4 regions of the Mesorhizobium sp. M1A.F.Ca.IN.022.06.1.1 genome follow, and region 1 is predicted to be linked to each of the others. Evidence: predicted binding sites of a transcription regulator. Region 1 holds the regulator's gene; each other region holds the start of a gene.

What was found. Region 1 encodes PhoB, which activates phosphate uptake and scavenging genes when phosphate is short. Its sites were predicted from a motif close to TGTCATNNANCTGTCAT; they were not measured.
Region 2: EJ078_RS25665 (esterase-like activity of phytase family protein) is a predicted target of PhoB. The motif match lies at 2,643-2,659, and genes of this name have one in related genera.
Region 3: EJ078_RS05305 (LTA synthase family protein) is a predicted target of PhoB. The motif match lies at 1,744-1,760, and genes of this name have one in related genera.
Region 4: EJ078_RS16345 (alkaline phosphatase) is a predicted target of PhoB. The motif match lies at 2,362-2,378, and genes of this name have one in related genera.

Annotation. Positions count from the first base shown of each region.
Region 1 covers NZ_CP034455.1:3,680,405-3,684,777, forward strand. The annotation lists gene pstA (phosphate ABC transporter permease PstA) at 1-155, shown strand, start outside; gene pstB (phosphate ABC transporter ATP-binding protein PstB) at 152-955, shown strand; gene phoU (phosphate signaling complex protein PhoU) at 976-1,680, shown strand; gene phoB (phosphate regulon transcriptional regulator PhoB) at 1,700-2,389, shown strand; gene EJ078_RS17650 (ROK family transcriptional regulator) at 2,706-3,941, opposite strand; gene xylF (D-xylose ABC transporter substrate-binding protein) at 4,288-4,373, shown strand, end outside.
Region 2 covers NZ_CP034455.1:5,404,246-5,408,618, reverse strand. The annotation lists gene EJ078_RS25680 (sugar phosphate isomerase/epimerase) at 1-223, opposite strand, end outside; gene EJ078_RS25675 (Gfo/Idh/MocA family oxidoreductase) at 223-1,254, opposite strand; gene EJ078_RS25670 (LacI family DNA-binding transcriptional regulator) at 1,452-2,477, shown strand; gene EJ078_RS25665 (esterase-like activity of phytase family protein) at 2,719-4,200, shown strand; gene EJ078_RS25660 (hypothetical protein) at 4,264-4,373, opposite strand, start outside.
Region 3 covers NZ_CP034455.1:1,043,361-1,047,733, reverse strand. The annotation lists gene EJ078_RS05305 (LTA synthase family protein) at 1-1,713, opposite strand, end outside; gene fabD (ACP S-malonyltransferase) at 1,971-2,912, shown strand; gene EJ078_RS05295 (ribbon-helix-helix protein, CopG family) at 2,941-3,207, shown strand; gene fabG (3-oxoacyl-[acyl-carrier-protein] reductase) at 3,218-3,955, shown strand; gene EJ078_RS05285 (acyl carrier protein) at 4,270-4,373, shown strand, end outside.
Region 4 covers NZ_CP034455.1:3,415,269-3,419,641, reverse strand. The annotation lists gene typA (translational GTPase TypA) at 1-138, opposite strand, end outside; gene EJ078_RS16350 (hypothetical protein) at 333-617, shown strand; gene EJ078_RS16345 (alkaline phosphatase) at 716-2,290, opposite strand; gene EJ078_RS16340 (MFS transporter) at 2,427-3,710, opposite strand; gene EJ078_RS16335 (TetR/AcrR family transcriptional regulator) at 3,789-4,373, shown strand, end outside.

The DNA of each region.
Region 1 (4,373 bases):
TGGCCAGCCTGCCGGTGACCATCTTCCAGTTTGCGCTGAGCCCTTATGAGGAATGGCAGCAACTGGCCTGGACGGGCGCACTGATAATCACCCTGACGGTTCTCGGGCTGAGCATCTTCGCCCGCAGCCTTACCGGACGCAGAGAGGACAGATGAAACCGATGTTGTCCACCGACCTGAACGTAGCCGAGACGACCGCCGAGAAGGCCAAGATCGAAGTCAAGAACCTCAACTTCTACTATGGCCAGTCGAAGGCGCTGAAGGACATCAACCTGTCGCTGCCCGAGCGCAGCGTCACCGCCTTCATCGGACCTTCGGGCTGCGGAAAGTCGACGCTGCTGCGCGTGCTCAACCGCATCTACGAGCTCTACCCGAAGCAGAGCGCCGAAGGCCAGGTGCTGCTCGACGGCAAGAACATCCTCGACCGTTCGCAGGACCTCAACCTGCTCAGGACCAAGATCGGCATGGTGTTCCAGAAGCCGACGCCGTTCCCGATGTCGATCTACGAGAACATCGCCTTCGGCGTCAGGCTGTATGAGAAGATCAGCAAGGCCGAGATGGACAATCGCGTCGAACAGGCGCTGAAGCGCGCCGCGCTGTGGAACGAGGTCAAGGACAAGCTCAACGCCAGTGGCCAGAGCCTTTCGGGCGGCCAGCAGCAGCGGCTCTGCATCGCCCGCACGGTGGCGGTGAAGCCGGAGGTCATCCTGCTCGACGAGCCGGCATCGGCGCTCGATCCGCTCTCGACCGCCAAGATCGAGGAGCTGATCGACGAGCTGCAGGCCGACTACACGATCGTGATCGTCACCCACAACATGCAGCAGGCGGCGCGCGTCTCGCGGCAGACGGCGTTCATGTATCTCGGCGAGCTGATCGAATTCGACCGGACCGAAAAGATTTTCACCTCGCCCCGCGAGAAGCGCACGCAGGACTACATCACCGGCCGCTTCGGCTGAGTTCATACGAGGACATAACCATGGCCCATACGGTCGCTTCCTTCGACGAGGATCTGAGGCAGATCAGCCAGCTCATCCGCGACATGGGCGATCTTGCCGGCTCGATGGTCGGCGCGTCGACCAAGGCTCTGCTGAATTCCGACAACGCGCTGGCGCAGCGCGTGGTCTCCGACGATGCCATCATGGACGCGCGCCAACGCGAGCTCGACGATCGCGCCATCACGCTGATTGCCAAACGCCAGCCGATGGCCGACGACCTGCGCAGCGTCGTTGGCGCCATCCGCATGGCCGGCGATCTCGAGCGCATTGGCGACCTTGCCAAGAACATCGCTAAGCGCGTCGGCTCGGTCGGCGTCAGCGCCGCGCCGCGCGACCTTTCGCACTCCATCGATTCGATGGCGCAGCTGGTGCTGATCCAGGTGCAGGGCGTGATCGAGGAATACGCGGCCGGCGACGCCACGGCGCTCGCCAAGCTCCGCAACGACGACGAGCGCATCGACGTCAAATACACCGCCGTCTTCCGCGAGCTCCTGACCTACATGATGGAGGATCCGCGCAACATCACGGCTTGCACGCATCTGTTGTTCTGCGCCAAGAATCTGGAGCGCATAGGCGACCACGTCACCAACATCGCCGAGAACGCCTACTATGTGCTGACCGGCGCGCAATTGCCCGCGAATCGTCCTAAGCAGGACGAGACGGCGATGTCGGCGCCGGCGGCCTGACAGCGAAGGTGCCTGCTAAATGATCGCGCCACGCATCATGGTGGTGGAGGACGAGGAGCCGCTGGGGGTGCTGCTCCGCTACAACCTCGAATCCGAGGGCTATCAGGTCGAGGTGGTGACGCGCGGCGACGAGGCCGAGATCCGCCTGCAGGAGAATGTGCCCGACCTTCTGGTGCTCGACTGGATGGTGCCGGCGGTGTCCGGCATCGAGCTTTGCCGGCGCCTCAGGATGCGGCCCGAGACCGAACGCCTGCCGATCATCATGCTGACCGCGCGCGGCGAGGAAAGCGACAGGGTGCGCGGCCTCTCGACCGGCGCCGACGACTATCTGGTCAAGCCGTTCTCGACGCCGGAATTCATGGCCAGGGTCAAGGCGCTGCTGCGCCGCGCCAAGCCGGAGGTGCTGTCCAGCGTGCTCAAGGTCGGCGACATCGTGCTCGATCGCGAATCGCATCGCGTCTACCGCAAGAAGAGCGAGATCCGGCTCGGCCCGACCGAGTTCAGGCTGCTGGAATTCATGATGCGGCATCCCGGCCGGGTGTTCTCGCGCAGCCAGCTGCTCGACAATGTCTGGGGCGAGACGATCTATATCGACGAGCGCACCGTGGACGTGCATGTCGGCCGCCTGCGCAAGGCGGTCAACAACGGCCGCATGCCGGACGTCATACGTACCATCCGTGGGGCGGGCTACGCGATCAGGGAAGATTAGATCCAGGGCACCGAAGGTCTGACGGGTTCTATCTGCGCTGGCGGGTTATCGAGACGCTGGTGCTTCGCCGTCCACGGGCGGAGCACGAAGCGTCGCGACGCGGCGCAGACCCGACGATCCACGCGACTTCCACGCGCCGCGGCGGTGCAGAAATTCTGCTCCGCTCATCCGACGATTGAGGTAATGGCATGGATTCCAGGGTCTCCGCGACGGAGCTTCGCTCCTGCTCCGCCCTGGAATGACGAAGCTGCGGGGCCTTCGCTAATCTCCGGCGTCTGCAGGACGCACAGAAGACAACGATCGCTATCGAAGCTGCTCAGGCCACGTTCTTGCCCGCTCTTGCCTGCACGCCCGGGGCGAAAATCTCCTGGTCGACGAAGGTCAGCGCGCGCACGGCGCAGCCTTCGCGGATCAGCGGCAATTCGTTCGGCTCGGTATCGAAGGAGATCGAGTTTGAATGCTGGCCTCCGGCGGTCTGGCCGATCGCCTCGCGCAGCGCCGGCTCGATCAGGTCAAAGGCGGCGGCGCTGACGCCGACCATGGCGACCGGCGCCGGGTCGATCAGCGCGAACAGGCTGCCAAGGCCGAAGCCCAGCGCCTCGCCGGCCCGGCGATAGGCCTCGCGCTCCGGGCCATCCGTCTCGCGCGCCTTGGCGGCGAGCGCCCGCATGTCGGCGTCGCCGACATCGACCGGCTCGGCGTCCTCGCTCATCTTCATGGCGCTGCGCCAGATGGCGTAGTTGCCGGCATAGGCCTCGACGCAGCCGCGGCGTCCGCAACGGCAAAGCGCGCCGCCCGGGCGATGGATCATGTGGCCGAACTCGCCGCCGGAAGAATGTGTGCCGGTGAACAGCTCGCCCTTCAGAACCAGGCCCATGCCGATGCCGTGGGAGAGCAGAATGGCGATGAAATTGTCGCGATAGCGGTGGGGATCGCGCCACTGCAGCGCCACAGCCATCATGTTGCAGTCGTTCTCCATGGTGGCCGGAATGCCGAATTCCTTTTCAAGAATGTCGGCGAAGGGAATGTCGGTCAGCGGCGTGATCGGCGACCACAGCATGGCGCGGGCATGGGAATCGGTGATGCCCTGGATGCCCATGGCGATGCGGGCGACGCTGCCGACGTCGAGGTCCGGATCGTCCAGCCGGCGCCGCACGATCGCCAAGCATTCGCCGATCAGCTCGTTGCGCGGCATGGTGAGCGTATCGAGGCGGCGCTGCTCCTCGGCGATGACCTGGCCCGCATAATCAATAACGGCGACCGAGAGGAAATTGAGCGACAGCACCACCGTTACCACCGCCGCCGCCTCCGGCTTGAGCGCGAGGCCCACCTGTGGCCGGCCGCGCTTCAGAGACGCGGTCTCGCTCGGCTTGCTCTCGGCCAGGATGCCTTCCTGGATCAGATCGGAAGAGATCGCCGAAATGGTCGAATGGCTGAGCCCGGTGGTCGCGGCGATTTCCGTGCGCGACGGCTGGCCGGCCCGGCGCACGGCCGAGAGCACCATGGCGCGGTTGCGCCGGCGCAGATCGTCGTGGCGGATTCCGACCGACATTTTTGTCTCCTCCCAGTCAGCGCGGCCTCTCGATCATGCACAGGACTCGGCGACGCGCCAGATCGGTTCAGTCCCGCACGCCGGCACCCGAACCGTCCTGGTCTTACAAGTTTCGGTGGACCGGGCTGCGCCTCCTCCGAACTGTTGCGCGATAGTGGCAGAAGCGGTCGGCACTGTCATTATTTATTGCGGGTCTCGAAAAAAGTACGTGACCACCTCAAAAACCGTCAGAATTGCAGTTGACAGCGCTTTAGCGTTAGATCAGTATTTTTTCGAGGCTCGAAAAAAAGCCTCATCGCCTTCGGGCCAGTCTGGGTCGCGCCGCGAGGGGCGCAGGGAGGATATCATGAAGAGATTCGCAGCCGCCATTCTGGCGGGCGTCGCCATGTCGTTGACGTTGGTGTCGGTCGCGCAGGCGAAGGACAAGGTGAT
Region 2 (4,373 bases), 1.7 Mb from region 1:
TGCCGAACACGCCGATCGATGAGACGGCGACGTCCGCATCGCCGATCGCTTCGCGGATTTCGCCCGCCAGGCACTTTAGGTCCTTGCCGCCCAGCGTCTGCCAGAAAAAGGGCTGGATGCTCTCGAAGCCGAGCGGCAGGATCTGTTTCACATAGACGGCCGGGTCGTCGAGATTGGCTCGCACCATGGTGCCGATCCTGATGTCGAGAAGCGGGTTCGGCATCACGGCGTTTCCTTTGCGATTGCGACGCGGCGTCCGGTCTCTGCGCTTTCGATGGCGCCAAAGACCATGGCTAGGCTTTTGATGTTGTCGGTGCCGCGCGTCTCCGGTTCGGTGCCGGTCTCGATCGCGCGCATGAAATCCTGGATGATGCCGAGATGGCCGTCGACTCTGTCGGCCGCGTCGAGCGCCGGCACCTCGATCGACTGGGTCTTGTCGATGATACCGTCGCGGCCGGATGCAACCACCTCGGCCTTCAACCCGTCATGCCCGTCCCACAACAGGCTGCCGCGCTCGGCGACGATGCGCCAGCTGCCTTCCCAACTCGTGCGGAAACCGTCCGCGCACCAGGAACCGGCATAGGTGAAGACCTTGCCGCCGCCGAAATCGAACACCGCGCTGGCCGACGAGCCCTGACGGTACCAGGAATTGGCAGGCTCCCACTCCTGGCAATAGACGCCGGCCGGTTCGCCGGCGACCATGTAGCGGGCGGCGTCGAACGTGTGGATCGCCATGTCGAGCAAAAGCACGTGGCGCATCTCCTCGCGAAAGCCGCCGAAGTGCGGCGCGACGAAGAAGTCGGCATGGATGCTAGTCGGCTTGCCGATGGCGCCGGAATCGAGGAACCGCCGGATCCGCCTGACATTGGCGACATAGCGCCGGTTCTGAACCACGGCATGGACCCGCCCCGCGCGGCGCGCCGCTTCGATGATGGCGCGCGCATTTTCTGGGCTGTCGGCAAGCGGCTTTTCGGTGAGCAGATGGCAGTTATGGGCAAAGGCTGAAAGCGCGACCTGGCGCCGCGCAGCAGGAACCACGACATCGAACACGGCATCGGGCCGGGTCTGATCGAGAACGGCATCGAGGCTGGTGCCGATGACGGCATTGGGGAGCTCGTACTCGCGCGCCCTCGCCTGCGCCCGCTCGGCATCGAGATCGACAAGGCCGGCAATGGCAAGCCCGTCGATCTGCCTCGCGGCATCGAGCCACTGCCTGCTCATGGCTCCGCACCCGACCAGGACGACCTTCATCATCCAGCGCTCCTCCTCCGCTCGGCCCCTCCAGGCCGAGTGTCACGGCATTTCCGGCTTCACCGTAAACGTTTTTCCGTAAACGTTTACGAGAACACACCCGATGGCGTAGAATGTCAATCACCTGCTCGCGAAAATCGACATCCACTGCTTGGCCTGAAGGACGGCCGGTGCTAGCGAAGTCAGGGGGAGAACCTGCCTTGGCGTCCAGCATCCACGATCTCGCGCGTCACCTGAACATTTCGATCGGCACCGTGTCGCGCGCGCTGAACGGCCGCGCCGACGTCAATGCGGAGACGCGCCAGCGCGTGCTCGAGGCGGCCAGGAAGCTGAACTATTCGCCCAACCAGTCGGGCCGCAGCCTGCGCCAGGGCGCCACCCGCTCGATCGCCTTCATGCTGCAACCGCATCCCGGCGACCAGCAATATGGCGAGCCGTTCTTCATTCCATTCCTGACCGGCCTGCAGGCGCGGCTCGCCGAGCATGAGCTGGATCTGATGGTCGTCATGGGCGAGCCCGGCCAATATCAGCAGGAGAGGCTGCGCCGCGTGGTTGAGACGCGCCGGGCCGACGCGGTCGTGTTGGCCAATACACGGCGGGAAGACGATCGGATCGACTATCTGAGCAAGGCCGGCTTTCCCTTCGCCACGCTTGGCCGAAGTCAATCCGGCGGCGACACCTATCCTTCGCTCGATATCGATTTCGAGAGGGCGGGTGATGAAGCCGTCGACCGGCTGGTTGCGCGCGGCCACCGCCGCATAGCTGCCATCCGCCCTTCGCTTGATCTCAACTTCGGCTACCTGTTCCTCGACGGCTACCGCAAGGCTCTGAAGCGGCACGGCATCGAAGTCGACCCCGGCCTGATCGCCGACGGCTTCATCAACGAGACCGGCGGCTACCAGGTGACGCCGCGTGTCATGCTCTCCAAGGACCGGCCGACAGCCATCATCTTCAACAATGACGCGATGGCGCTCGGCGGCTGCAAGGCACTGGCCGAGATGGGCATCAGGCCCGGCCACGACATCGCGGTGATCGTCATCGTCGACACGCCGCTCTGCCGCTACTTCTCGCCGACGCTGACCGCCTTCCGTCCGGCGCTGGAGCCGATGGGCCGGCGGCTGGCCGAGATGCTGCTGGCGTCACTCCCGGCCCATGCCGGTCCGGAGGGGCCACGCACGATCCGCGAAGTCTGGCCGCTGGAGCTCGTCGCGCGCGAGAGCGATTGAGCACCTCTCCTTCTCCCATTGCGGGAGAAGGAGACGCCGAAGGCGACGGATGAGGGTGCTCCAGGAAAGCCAACGTCTCGCTCCGCTGGAACACCCCTCATCCGTCTCGGCGCTGCGCGCCGATCCACCTTCTCCCACATGGGGAGAAGGAAGGAGCCCCACTCCTGTCACGCAAGTATCATGTTCGCGTCCTAGACCCGATGTGACGCCATTCCGGCTCTGCTCGTCACATGGGGACATCATGAAGCACCTCAACCGAACTGTCGCGCTTGGCGCGGCAATAGCCCTGTTCACCGTGCTGAGCCCTGCGCTCGCCGAGGGTGTTGGCCATGTCAACAAGGGGCTGATCGGCGTTGGCCGCATCCCCGCCAGCCAGAAGGACAAGTTCGGCGAGACCTTTGGTTCGGGCTCCGGCATGGCAATCGACGCCAAGAGCTGGGCGCGTGACGGCGCCGGCTACAAAGGCTCGCTCTGGCTGCTGCCGGACCGCGGCTACAACGTCGCCGGCACCACCGACTACCGGCCCCGCTTGAACACCATTGCAATCGAGCTGACCCCGACCCCTCCGGGCGCGGCGCCCGCCGCCGGCCAGGAACAGTCGGGCGTCAAGGCAACGCTCGTCGACACCATGCTCCTGACGGACGACAAGGGCGCCGACGCCACCGGCCTCGATCCGCTCAACGGCGTGCGCCCCGCTGCCGGCGACATGCCGATCCTGCCGCAGGCCGACAATGGCAAGCTTTCGCTCGACGACGAGGCGGTCGTGCGCCTGCCCGACGGCACCATGTTCATTTCCGACGAATATGGCCCCAACATCTATCGCTTTTCGGCCGACGGCCGCCTGATGTCGGCGACGCAGCCGCCGGCGGCCCTGGTGCCGATACGCCATGGCAAGCCGAACTTCGCTTCCGACAATCCTGGTCCGGGTGCCGCCGAGCCGGATCCCAAGGATCCCGAGACTGGCCGCCAGAACAATCAAGGCCTCGAAGGCATGTCGATGACGCCGGACGGCAAGTTCCTGATCGCCGTGCTGCAGTCGGCGCCGCGCCAGGATGGCGGCGATTCCGGCTCGACCCGCCGGAACACCCGCGCGCTGGTCTATGACGCCTCCGACCTCGCCCACCTCAAGCTGGCGCACGAATATGTCGTACCGCTGCCGGTGTTCAAGGACGCCAAGGGCAAGATCAAAGTGGCTGCGCAGAGCGAGATCGTGGCGCTGTCCGACAAGAGCTTTTTGATGCTGGCACGCGACAGCGGCAACGGCCAGGGGCTGAAGGACGCCGAGTCGGTCTACCGCAAGATCGAGATCGTCGACCTGTCCGCGGCCACCGATATCGCCAACGGCCCATTCGACGCCGCCGACAAGCCGGTTGCGCCGAAAGGCGTGCTCGATCCGTCGGTGACGCCGGCCAAGCTCACCTCGTTCATCGACATCAACGACAAGGGCGAACTCGGCCGTTTCGGCCTGCACAACGGCGCGCCGAACGACAGGAACAACCTCTCGGAGAAGTGGGAGGCGATGTCGCTGGTGAGCGTGCTGGACCCGAAGCTGCCTGACGACTATTTCCTGTTCGTCGCCAACGACAACGACTTTCTCACCCAGGACGGCTTCCAGGTCGGTGCCCCGTACAAGGCCGAGGATGGCGCCGATGTCGACACCACCTTCCTGGTCTATCGGGTTACCCTGCCCGGCCTGTCGGGGAACAGTCTCGCCGCAAACTAGTTGCGATTACCTGGTTTACGCCGGACAGGCGGTTCGAGCGTCTCGTGGAAAGATAGCGGCTTCTTACTGCCGCATCGCTTTCAGTTTTTCTGCCGCCGAGGCGGCAAGGTCGGCATAGCGCTCTTCCAGCCGCTCTGCGCCCTTGATGACGGGAAAGTCATGGCCGAACTTCT
Region 3 (4,373 bases), 2.6 Mb from region 1:
GTGGGTGATCCCGGCCGTTGTAAGGATATGATAGGGCAGGAAGGCGGGGCTCACCGAGCCCAGATTCTCGACCGGACCGGAGCGGTTCGACCAGATGATCAGCGGCGTGTCGTGATGCTCGAGCGCCGCCTCGGGCGTCGGCTCCTTGCGCGGCGCGACATTGTCCTTGAGGAAGCCGGTCTCGACATAGACGGGGCCGAGCGGCGGCAAGTGGTCGCCGAAGAAGGCGATGATGGTCGGCCGCTCGCGCTTCTTCGCCCAGTCGATCAGGCGCTGCAGGCCGCGATCGGCGTCGGCCGACCCTTCGGCGTAGGAGAGCAGCGATTCCCGCGCCCAGGTGCTGATCGGCGCGTCGACGCTATGTGTCGGATTGTAATAGCGGTAGGGCTCGTAGGGCCCGTGGTTCTGCAGGCTGACCGCGAACAGGAATACCGGCCCGTCGCTGGCATCGGCCTCGCGCATGATCTCGTCGGTCATGGCCGCGTCGGAGGCCAGCGGCCCGCGCTTCTCCATCGGCGGCAGCGTCTCTTCCGAGCGGAAGTCGCTGAAGCCGAAATCGGCGTAGACGGCGCCCCGGTTCCAGAACCAGTTGGTGCCCGGGTGGATGGCGCGCGCCCTATAGCCTTCGCTCTTCAGGAAAGTCGCCAGCGACGGCGTCGGCGTGCGCACATATTGCTGATAGGGAATCGAGCCCGCCGGCAGGAAGGCGTTGGAGAAGCCGGTCAGCGCCTCGAACTCGATATTGGCGGTCATGCCGCCGAATTCCGGCGAGAACATCGAGCCTGAGCGCAGCGCGCGCACCGTCGGGATCGGGTCGGGCTTGATGCTGACGCCGGGAAGCTCCGTCGGATCCCAGAAGGATTCGCTCATCACCACGATGATATCGGGCTTCTGGTCCGGCACCGAGGCGGCAACCCCGGGACGCGCGATCGCATCCATCGTCTTCTCGGAATAGCCGGGCGGGGCCGAGACATGCGCCATTGGCACGTTGAGCGCGAAGGCGAGCGCGAAGCCGTTGGAGGCATAGTTCTCCTTCTGGTCCCACATGATCGGGATGATCTGCAGCCTGTCGCGCGTCCACGAGAAGGTGGCGTAGTCCATGATCGAGACGAAGAAGGCGAGCAGCGGCACGGCAAGCGTCAAGCGCGCCAGCCGTCCCTTGCGGCTGAGGATCGGCACACGCCGGCGCCAGAGCCGCCAGCCATAGACGAGCAGCGCGAGGCTGGCGACGATCGCTGCCGCAAGCAGCACGGCCGTCCAGGGGCGCTCGCGCACCAGAAGCGGCATCAGCGCCATGATCTGGCGGGCATAGAGGAAATCGGTCGGGTAGAGCGGATCGCCCAGATAGTGCGATTTCTGGTGACCGACAAAGGCCAATGCCAATGTCACCGGCGCGACGATCATCAGGCTTTGATGGCTGCGGCCGAGAATGGCGTCGAGCCCGATCAGCACCAGCGAAAAAACGATGATGGTGGTCCAGCCGGGCTTGAAGGGCTGCAGGAAGAAATCGACTGTGCCGAAGAAGTCGCCGCGCACGATCCATTCGATGGCGAACACCAGAAGGGCGGAGGCAAGCAGCGTCGCCAGGCCATAGCGGACAATCGGCCATCTGCGCCCCGGCAGATAGCCCGTGGACGGATCGTCTTCCAAAAATTGCGGCGCGGGTTTGGCCGCGCCTTTCCTGATCCTAGCCACTTTGCTTCCCCGGCCCATGTCACGCGTCTTCCACTCGCGTCACGCCACTGTCATCGAAATGTCACACAAAGCTAGCGCCTGTGGCGGAAATAAGAAGAGCCAGCAAACGATTCGTGAGCGGTTTTCATCAGGTGTGATCGCCAAAAAGCCTTTCAGAACAGGGAACTCGGCCGTTCTCCCGGCTGGAACAGCCGCTGAACTGGTGCTTGCGGGCTTGACTTGGCCGTCCGCCTTGCGCCAGAGGCAGGGAAAAACCAGCCGCTGGAGACGCTAACATGGCCGTCGCATTCACCTTTCCGGGACAGGGCAGCCAGGGCGTCGGAATGGGCAAGGACCTCGCCGATGCCTTTCCCGAGGCGCGCCATGTCTTCGAGGAAGTCGATGAGGCGCTCGGCGAAAAACTGTCGAAGCTGATCTGGGAGGGGCCGGAGGAAACCCTGACGCTGACGGCCAATGCCCAGCCGGCGCTGATGGCGGTGTCGCTGGCGGCGGTAAGGGCGCTGGAATCGCGCGGTTTTTCGCTGAAGGACAAGGTGGCTTATGTCGCAGGCCATTCCCTCGGCGAATATTCGGCGCTTGCCGCAGCCGGCTTCGTTTCGGTGGCCGATGCCGCGCGACTGCTGCGCACCCGCGGCAACGCCATGCAGGCGGCGGTGCCGGCGGGCGAGGGCGCCATGGCTGCCATCATCGGGCTGGAGCAGGCTGATGTGGAAGCCGCCTGCGCCCAAGCGGCACAAGGCTCTGTCTGTCAGATCGCCAACGACAATGGCGGTGGCCAACTGGTGATTTCCGGCGCCAAGGCGGCCGTCGAACTGGCGGCGAAGCTCTGCACCGAAAGGGGTGCCAAGCGGGCGTTGATGCTGCAGGTCTCGGCACCTTTTCACTCGGCATTGATGACGCCGGCCGCCGATATCATGCGCGAGGCGCTGGCCGGGGTCGCGAAAAGCGCGCCAGTGGTTCCCATCGTCTCAAATGTTTCGGTCACGCCGACCAGCGACCCGGACGAGATCGCCCGCCGCTTGGTCGAGCAGGTCGTTGCCCGCGTGCGCTGGCGCGAGACGGTGGAATGGTTCGGCGCCAAAGGTGTCGCGACGCTTTACGAAGTTGGCGCCGGCAAGGTGCTGTCGGGCTTGGCGCGACGCATCAACCGCGATATCGCGACCGGCGCCATCGGCACGGCGGCGGAAGTCGAGGCGGCGCTGGCAACTTCAGGATAAACAGGGAACTCTTGCTGGCAGGTGCGGCATTCCTACTTCCATCCGTCTTTCTCCCGAAGTCGAGCATCGCCTCGACGATCTCGTGGCGATGACTGGTCGAAGCAAAGCCGAATACCTGCGTGACTTCGTTGAGCGTGGACTCGAAGATCTCGAGGACTATTACCTGGCTGCGGAAGTGCTGGAGCAGATCAGGCTTTGTGAAGAATCGGTCGTGAGCGCCGAGAACTTCTGGTATGGCCTGGACAACATGACAAATGCGGAACGAGGGTCGCTCGCGGGGCGTCCGGAAGAATGAGGTTGAAGCAATGTTCGAACTGACCGGCCGTAAGGCGCTCGTCACCGGCGCATCGGGAGGCATCGGCGAGGCGATCGCCAGGGTGCTGCACAGCCAGGGCGCGATCGTCGGCCTGCACGGCACCCGCGTGGAGAAGCTCGAAACGCTGGCTGGCGAGCTCGGCGACCGCGTAAAGCTCTTCCCGGCGGATCTGACCAACCGCGACGCGGTCAAGGCGCTCGGCCATAAGGCGGAGGCCGATCTCGAAGGCGTCGACATCCTGGTCAACAATGCCGGCATCACCAAGGACGGCCTATTCGTGCGCATGTCGGACGCCGACTGGGATTCCGTGCTCGAGGTGAACCTGACCGCCGTGTTCCGGCTCACTCGTGAGCTCACCCATCCGATGATGCGCCGCCGCCATGGCCGCATCATCAACATCACCTCGGTGGTCGGCGTCACCGGCAATCCCGGCCAGACCAATTACTGCGCCTCCAAGGCCGGCATGATCGGCTTTTCCAAGTCGCTGGCACAGGAGATCGCCACCCGCAACATCACCGTCAACTGCGTCGCCCCAGGTTTCATCGAATCGGCCATGACCGACAAGCTCAACGACAAGCAGAAAGAAACCATCATGGCGGCGATTCCCACCCGGCGCATGGGCACCAGCGCCGAGGTTGCCTCGGCCGTCGCCTATCTCGCGTCCAATGAGGCGGCTTATGTCACCGGCCAGACCATCCACGTGAATGGCGGCATGGCGATGATCTAGGGTATTTGAGATTCAGGTGATGCCGGCCTGCAAACGGCGGCTTCCTGCGCTTCCGCTCCGGCCCTCGAAAGCCGCCATTTTCGGCTCGGCTTGAGCTGAATCTCACACACCTGGGCGACCGAGCCCCGGGCGCCTGTGAAAACAGCCATTTCGGCTTGGACGCCCGCTGTTTTTCGTGTAATGCGGCCGGCAACCCGGCGGTTCGGGCAAAAACCGGTCCTGTGGCGTTGCGTTTCCCACAAGACCATCTTTCAGCTTGATTAGCGGCATTCCGCCCGCTAACGAAGACAACACAACGTAAGACGAGGCCCCAAATGAGTGACACCGCAGAGCGCGTCAAGAAGATCGTCATCGAGCATCTCGGCGTCGATGCCGACAAAGTGACGGAGCAGGCGAGCTTCATCGACGATCTGGGCGC
Region 4 (4,373 bases), 270 kb from region 1:
GAGGTCGTTGGAGTCCATGGCGCGCTCGGCGACGCGCTGGTTTTCGCGGAAGGCGCCGGACTGTTTCAGGAGTTGGTCGACGAGCGTGGTTTTCCCATGGTCGACATGCGCGATGATCGCGATATTGCGGAGGTTCATTGTCTGGTCTCGGGAGCGTTGCAGGCAGCAGGCCCGAAAGCGCCGCCTTTTTCGGTTGGGCGGCTCATACAAGGTTTTTCGCAATTGCGAAAGGGGAGGCCCCGCCCCAAATAAATGGTCACTGATTCTTAAACGTCTTGGTGTGAAATGATTCTGTTAACCAAGGCGGAACCTTTGAGGGGCCGGGCAATTTCATGTTCATGACCGATCAGATGTCCAGATTGCGTCCGGTTTTCGCGTGGGCAGCGCTTGGCGTGCTTGTTGCGGCTGGCGCCGCACAGTCGGCGGCCGCCCTGAGAGAAGCTGACCCCTCGCCCCGTGATGCCAAAACCGCGCAGCAGATGTTTGCCGACGCCCCGGACGGGGTCGACCCGATCGTCACCGGCCCGGTCAGCGCCGCCTTCAAGCAGCGCCAGAAGGCAGTCAACTGCGACACCGCCGTCTGGCCGAACATTCCCGCGACCTGCTATCCGGATTAATATTGCGACGGCTACCTGACAAAGGTGGCACTCCGGGACACCCCCCTGTGCCCTGCCGGACTGTCCGGCAGGGCACAGGGGGGTGCCTGGCGCCGACCCTAAGCCGACCGCACCGGATCGAGCGTGACGTTGTAGAGCTCGTTGTCGTCGCGATCCATCAGCCGCACCGTTAGCTGCTCGGTGGCGCCGGAAATGTCGACCAGGCCGAAGAACTGCAGGCCCGCTGATGGCGGCAGGTTCTGGCCCTGCTCGGCGCTCGGCGCCTTGATGAACTTCAGCTCGGGCCCGAAGGTCATGTCGAGATCGTTGGGACCGAAGGTGCCGGCGTGGATCGGGCCGGAGACGAATTCCCAGAACGGGTTGAAATCCTGGAACTGCGCCTTGTCCGGATTGTAGTAATGCGCCGCCGTATAGTGGACGTCGGCGGTCAGCCACACCGTGTTGGTGATGCCGGCGTTCTTGATGTAGCGCAGCAGGTCGGCGAACTCGAGCTCGCGGCCTTTTGGCGTGCCATTGTCGCCGTTGCTGACCGCCTCGGCTCCGGCCTTTTTGGCCGCGTCGTTCCAGACGACGAGGCCGAGCGGCATGTCGGCGGCGATGATCTTCCAGGTCGCCTTGGAATTCGCCAGCTCGCGCTTCAGCCACTGCGTCTGCTGCTCGCCGAGCATGCGCGACTTCGGCGTCAGCGTGTCCTCCATGTCGGGGCCGTTCGGGCCGCGATAGGAGCGCATGTCGAGGAAGAACACGTCGAGCAGCGGCCCGTGGGCGATCTTGCGATAGACGCGTCCCGGTTCCGAAGGTTCGTAGCGGATGGTCGTCATCTCATGGAAGGCGCGCGCCGCGCGGGCCGCCAGCACAGGGATGGATTTTTCCGTGTAGCGGTTGTCGGTCGTCAGGTCCTTCGAATCCGACCAGTTGTTCACCACCTCGTGGTCGTCCCACTGGTAGAAGGTCGGGCAGATGGCGCTAAGCGCGAGCACGTGCTTGTCCATCATGTTGTACTTCCACTGGTCGCGATACTCGTCCAGCGTTTCGGCAACCTTGCGCTTGCCGTCGATCATGACGACGTTCTTCCACTTGCCGCCGCCGGGCAGGTCGACCTCGTCCTTCATGGCGCCGTCGGCATAGATCGTGTCGCCGGAATGGAGGAAGAAGTCAGGCGTGTGCTTGGCGATGGTGGAGTAGATCTTCATGCCGGTCTCGTCGATGCCCCAGCCCTGGCCGGCGGTGTCGCCCGACCACGCGAAGCGCACGTCGCGCTTCGACGCCGGCGCGGTGCGGAAACGGCCGACGATCGGCTCGGAGACGGCGTTGATGTCGGAAAGATCGGCGGCCGTCATCCGGTAGAAAATGTCCTGGTCGGCGGCGAGGTCGGTGAGCAGCCGCTTCACCGTATAGTCGCTGGCGGGCGAGGTATCGAGCGGCGCCAGCCTGACGGCGTCGGCGAAGCTTTCGGTGGTCGACACTTCGTACATCACGCGCGCCGGCCGGTCGGTGCGGGTCCAGACCATGCCGGAGGTGGCGTCGACATCGCCGGACTGGACGCCGTGGGTGAAGGCCGGGCGCTGATTGGCGCGCGAATAGTAAGGCAACGCGAGTCCGGAGGCGCCGACTAGGCCAAAGGCGCTGGCCGAGGTGACGAAAGCGCGGCGGGTTAACGAGAGCTTGTTCATGGCTGTCTCCGGATGGCGTTGAACGGGACCGCCAACCTCCGGCCTCAATGTTTCAGGCGCATATCGGAACCATGAAATTTTGATAACAGGTCACAGCTCTCCCCTTCTCCCCTTGCGGGAGAAGGGGAAGTCGCGCTTACGCCGCCTGCGGTTCCGGCTCAAAAGCCGGCTTGCTCGTGTTGATCAAGAGCGAAATACAGGCCGCGGCTATGCCGGTCATGCCGGCGATCAGGAAGGCAAGCTCGTAATTGCCCTGCAATTCGCGCATCGTGCCGCCGAAGGCCGCCGCCGCCGCGGCGCCCACTTGGTGGCCGGCGACGATCCAGCCGAACACGATCGGGCCGCTGCGGTCGCCGAAAGCTTCGTTGGCGAGCCTGAGCGTCGGCGGCACGGTGGCGATCCAGTCGAGCCCATAGAGCACGGCGAAGATGATCAGGCTGACGGCCGAGAAGCCGGAATAGGGCAGATAGATCAGCGACAGGCCGCGCACGGCATAATAGACGCCAAGCAGCTTGCGCGGATCGAAACGGTCGGTGAGCCAGCCGGACAGCGTCGTGCCGATCAGGTCGAAGATGCCCATCATCGACAACAGCCCGGCTGCCTGCACCTCGCCGATGCCCATGTCGCCGCAAAAGGCGATGAGGTGCGTGCCGACGAGGCCGTTTGTGGTGAAACCGCAGACGAAGAATGTGGCGAACAGGTACCAGAACACCCTGGTTCCCGCGGCACGGCGCAACGTGTTCAGCGTATGCGCCAGGAAATTGCCTTGCGCGGCCGGCGACACCGGCGGCACGTCGTCGGCATCGGCGCCATAACGCACCTGGCCGATGGAAGCCGGGCGCTCCGGCACCAGCAGAAAGACCAGCGGCACGAGAGCCGCCGTGGCAATGGCGATGGCAACGGCGACCGGCTTCCAACCTCCCGACTGAGCCAACGAGGCGAGCAGCGGCAGGAACACCAGCAGGCCGGTCGCGCTCGAGGCGGACATCAGCCCCATCACCAGGCCGCGATTGGTCTTGAACCAGCGATTGACGATGGTGGCGCCGAGCACGGTGGCGACCGCGCCCGAGCCGATGCCCGAAAATACCCCCCATGTGAGCAGCAGATGCCACGGCTTGGTCATCAGCAGGCTGAGCGCTGTGGAACCCGACATGATCAGCAGCGCGGCAAGCAGCGTGCGGCGTAGCCCGATCCGCTCCATCAACGCCGCGGCAAACGGCCCGGTGAGGCCATAGAGGAAGATGCCGACAGCGGCGGCAAGCGAGACGACATCGCGCCGCCAGCCGAAGCTCTTTTCCAGCGGCAGCATCATGACCGCCGGCGCGGAACGAAGCCCGGCGGCGATCAGCAGGCAGAAGAAGATGACTGCGACGACGACGAAGGCGTAGCGCTGGCCAAAGGGACGGGAATGAGCTATCATGTTACTGACCGGTACGTTGCAATGGAGCGGCGCCATTCATACGTACCGGTCAGTAACATTGTCAAGCGAGTTTGTTGAATGCCATCGGACAATAAAATTGAAGCGTCGATCAGCGGAGCCGGCACGGCACCGGCGCCGAAGGCTGCCGACAAGATCCTCGACGTGGCGCGCGATCTGTTCTATCGCGAAGGCATCCGGGCGATCGGCGTCGACGAGATCGTCAGGCGCGCCGGCGTCACCAAGCCCAGCCTGTACCGGACCTTCCCGTCCAAGGACGAACTCGCCGCTTCCTATCTGCGCAAGTACGACCTCGAATTCTGGCAGCGGTTCGACGACGCCGTGGACGCGCATCCTGGCAACCCGCGCGCTCAGATCATCGCTTTCCTCACCCGCGTGGGCAAACGCACGCAGAGGCCGGACTATCGCGGCTGCGGCATGACCAATGCGGCGGTCGAATATCCCGAGCACGGCCATCCCGCGCGGGTGGTGAGCGAGAACAACAAGCAGGAATTGCGCCGGCGCCTGCGCGCCATGGCGGCAGCGATGGGTGCGAGTGATTCCGACACGCTGGGCGATGGGCTGCTGCTGCTGATCGAGGGCGCCTATATCAGCGGCCAATTGTTCGGCCTCGGCGGACCGGCGGCATCAGTCGCCCGTAACGCC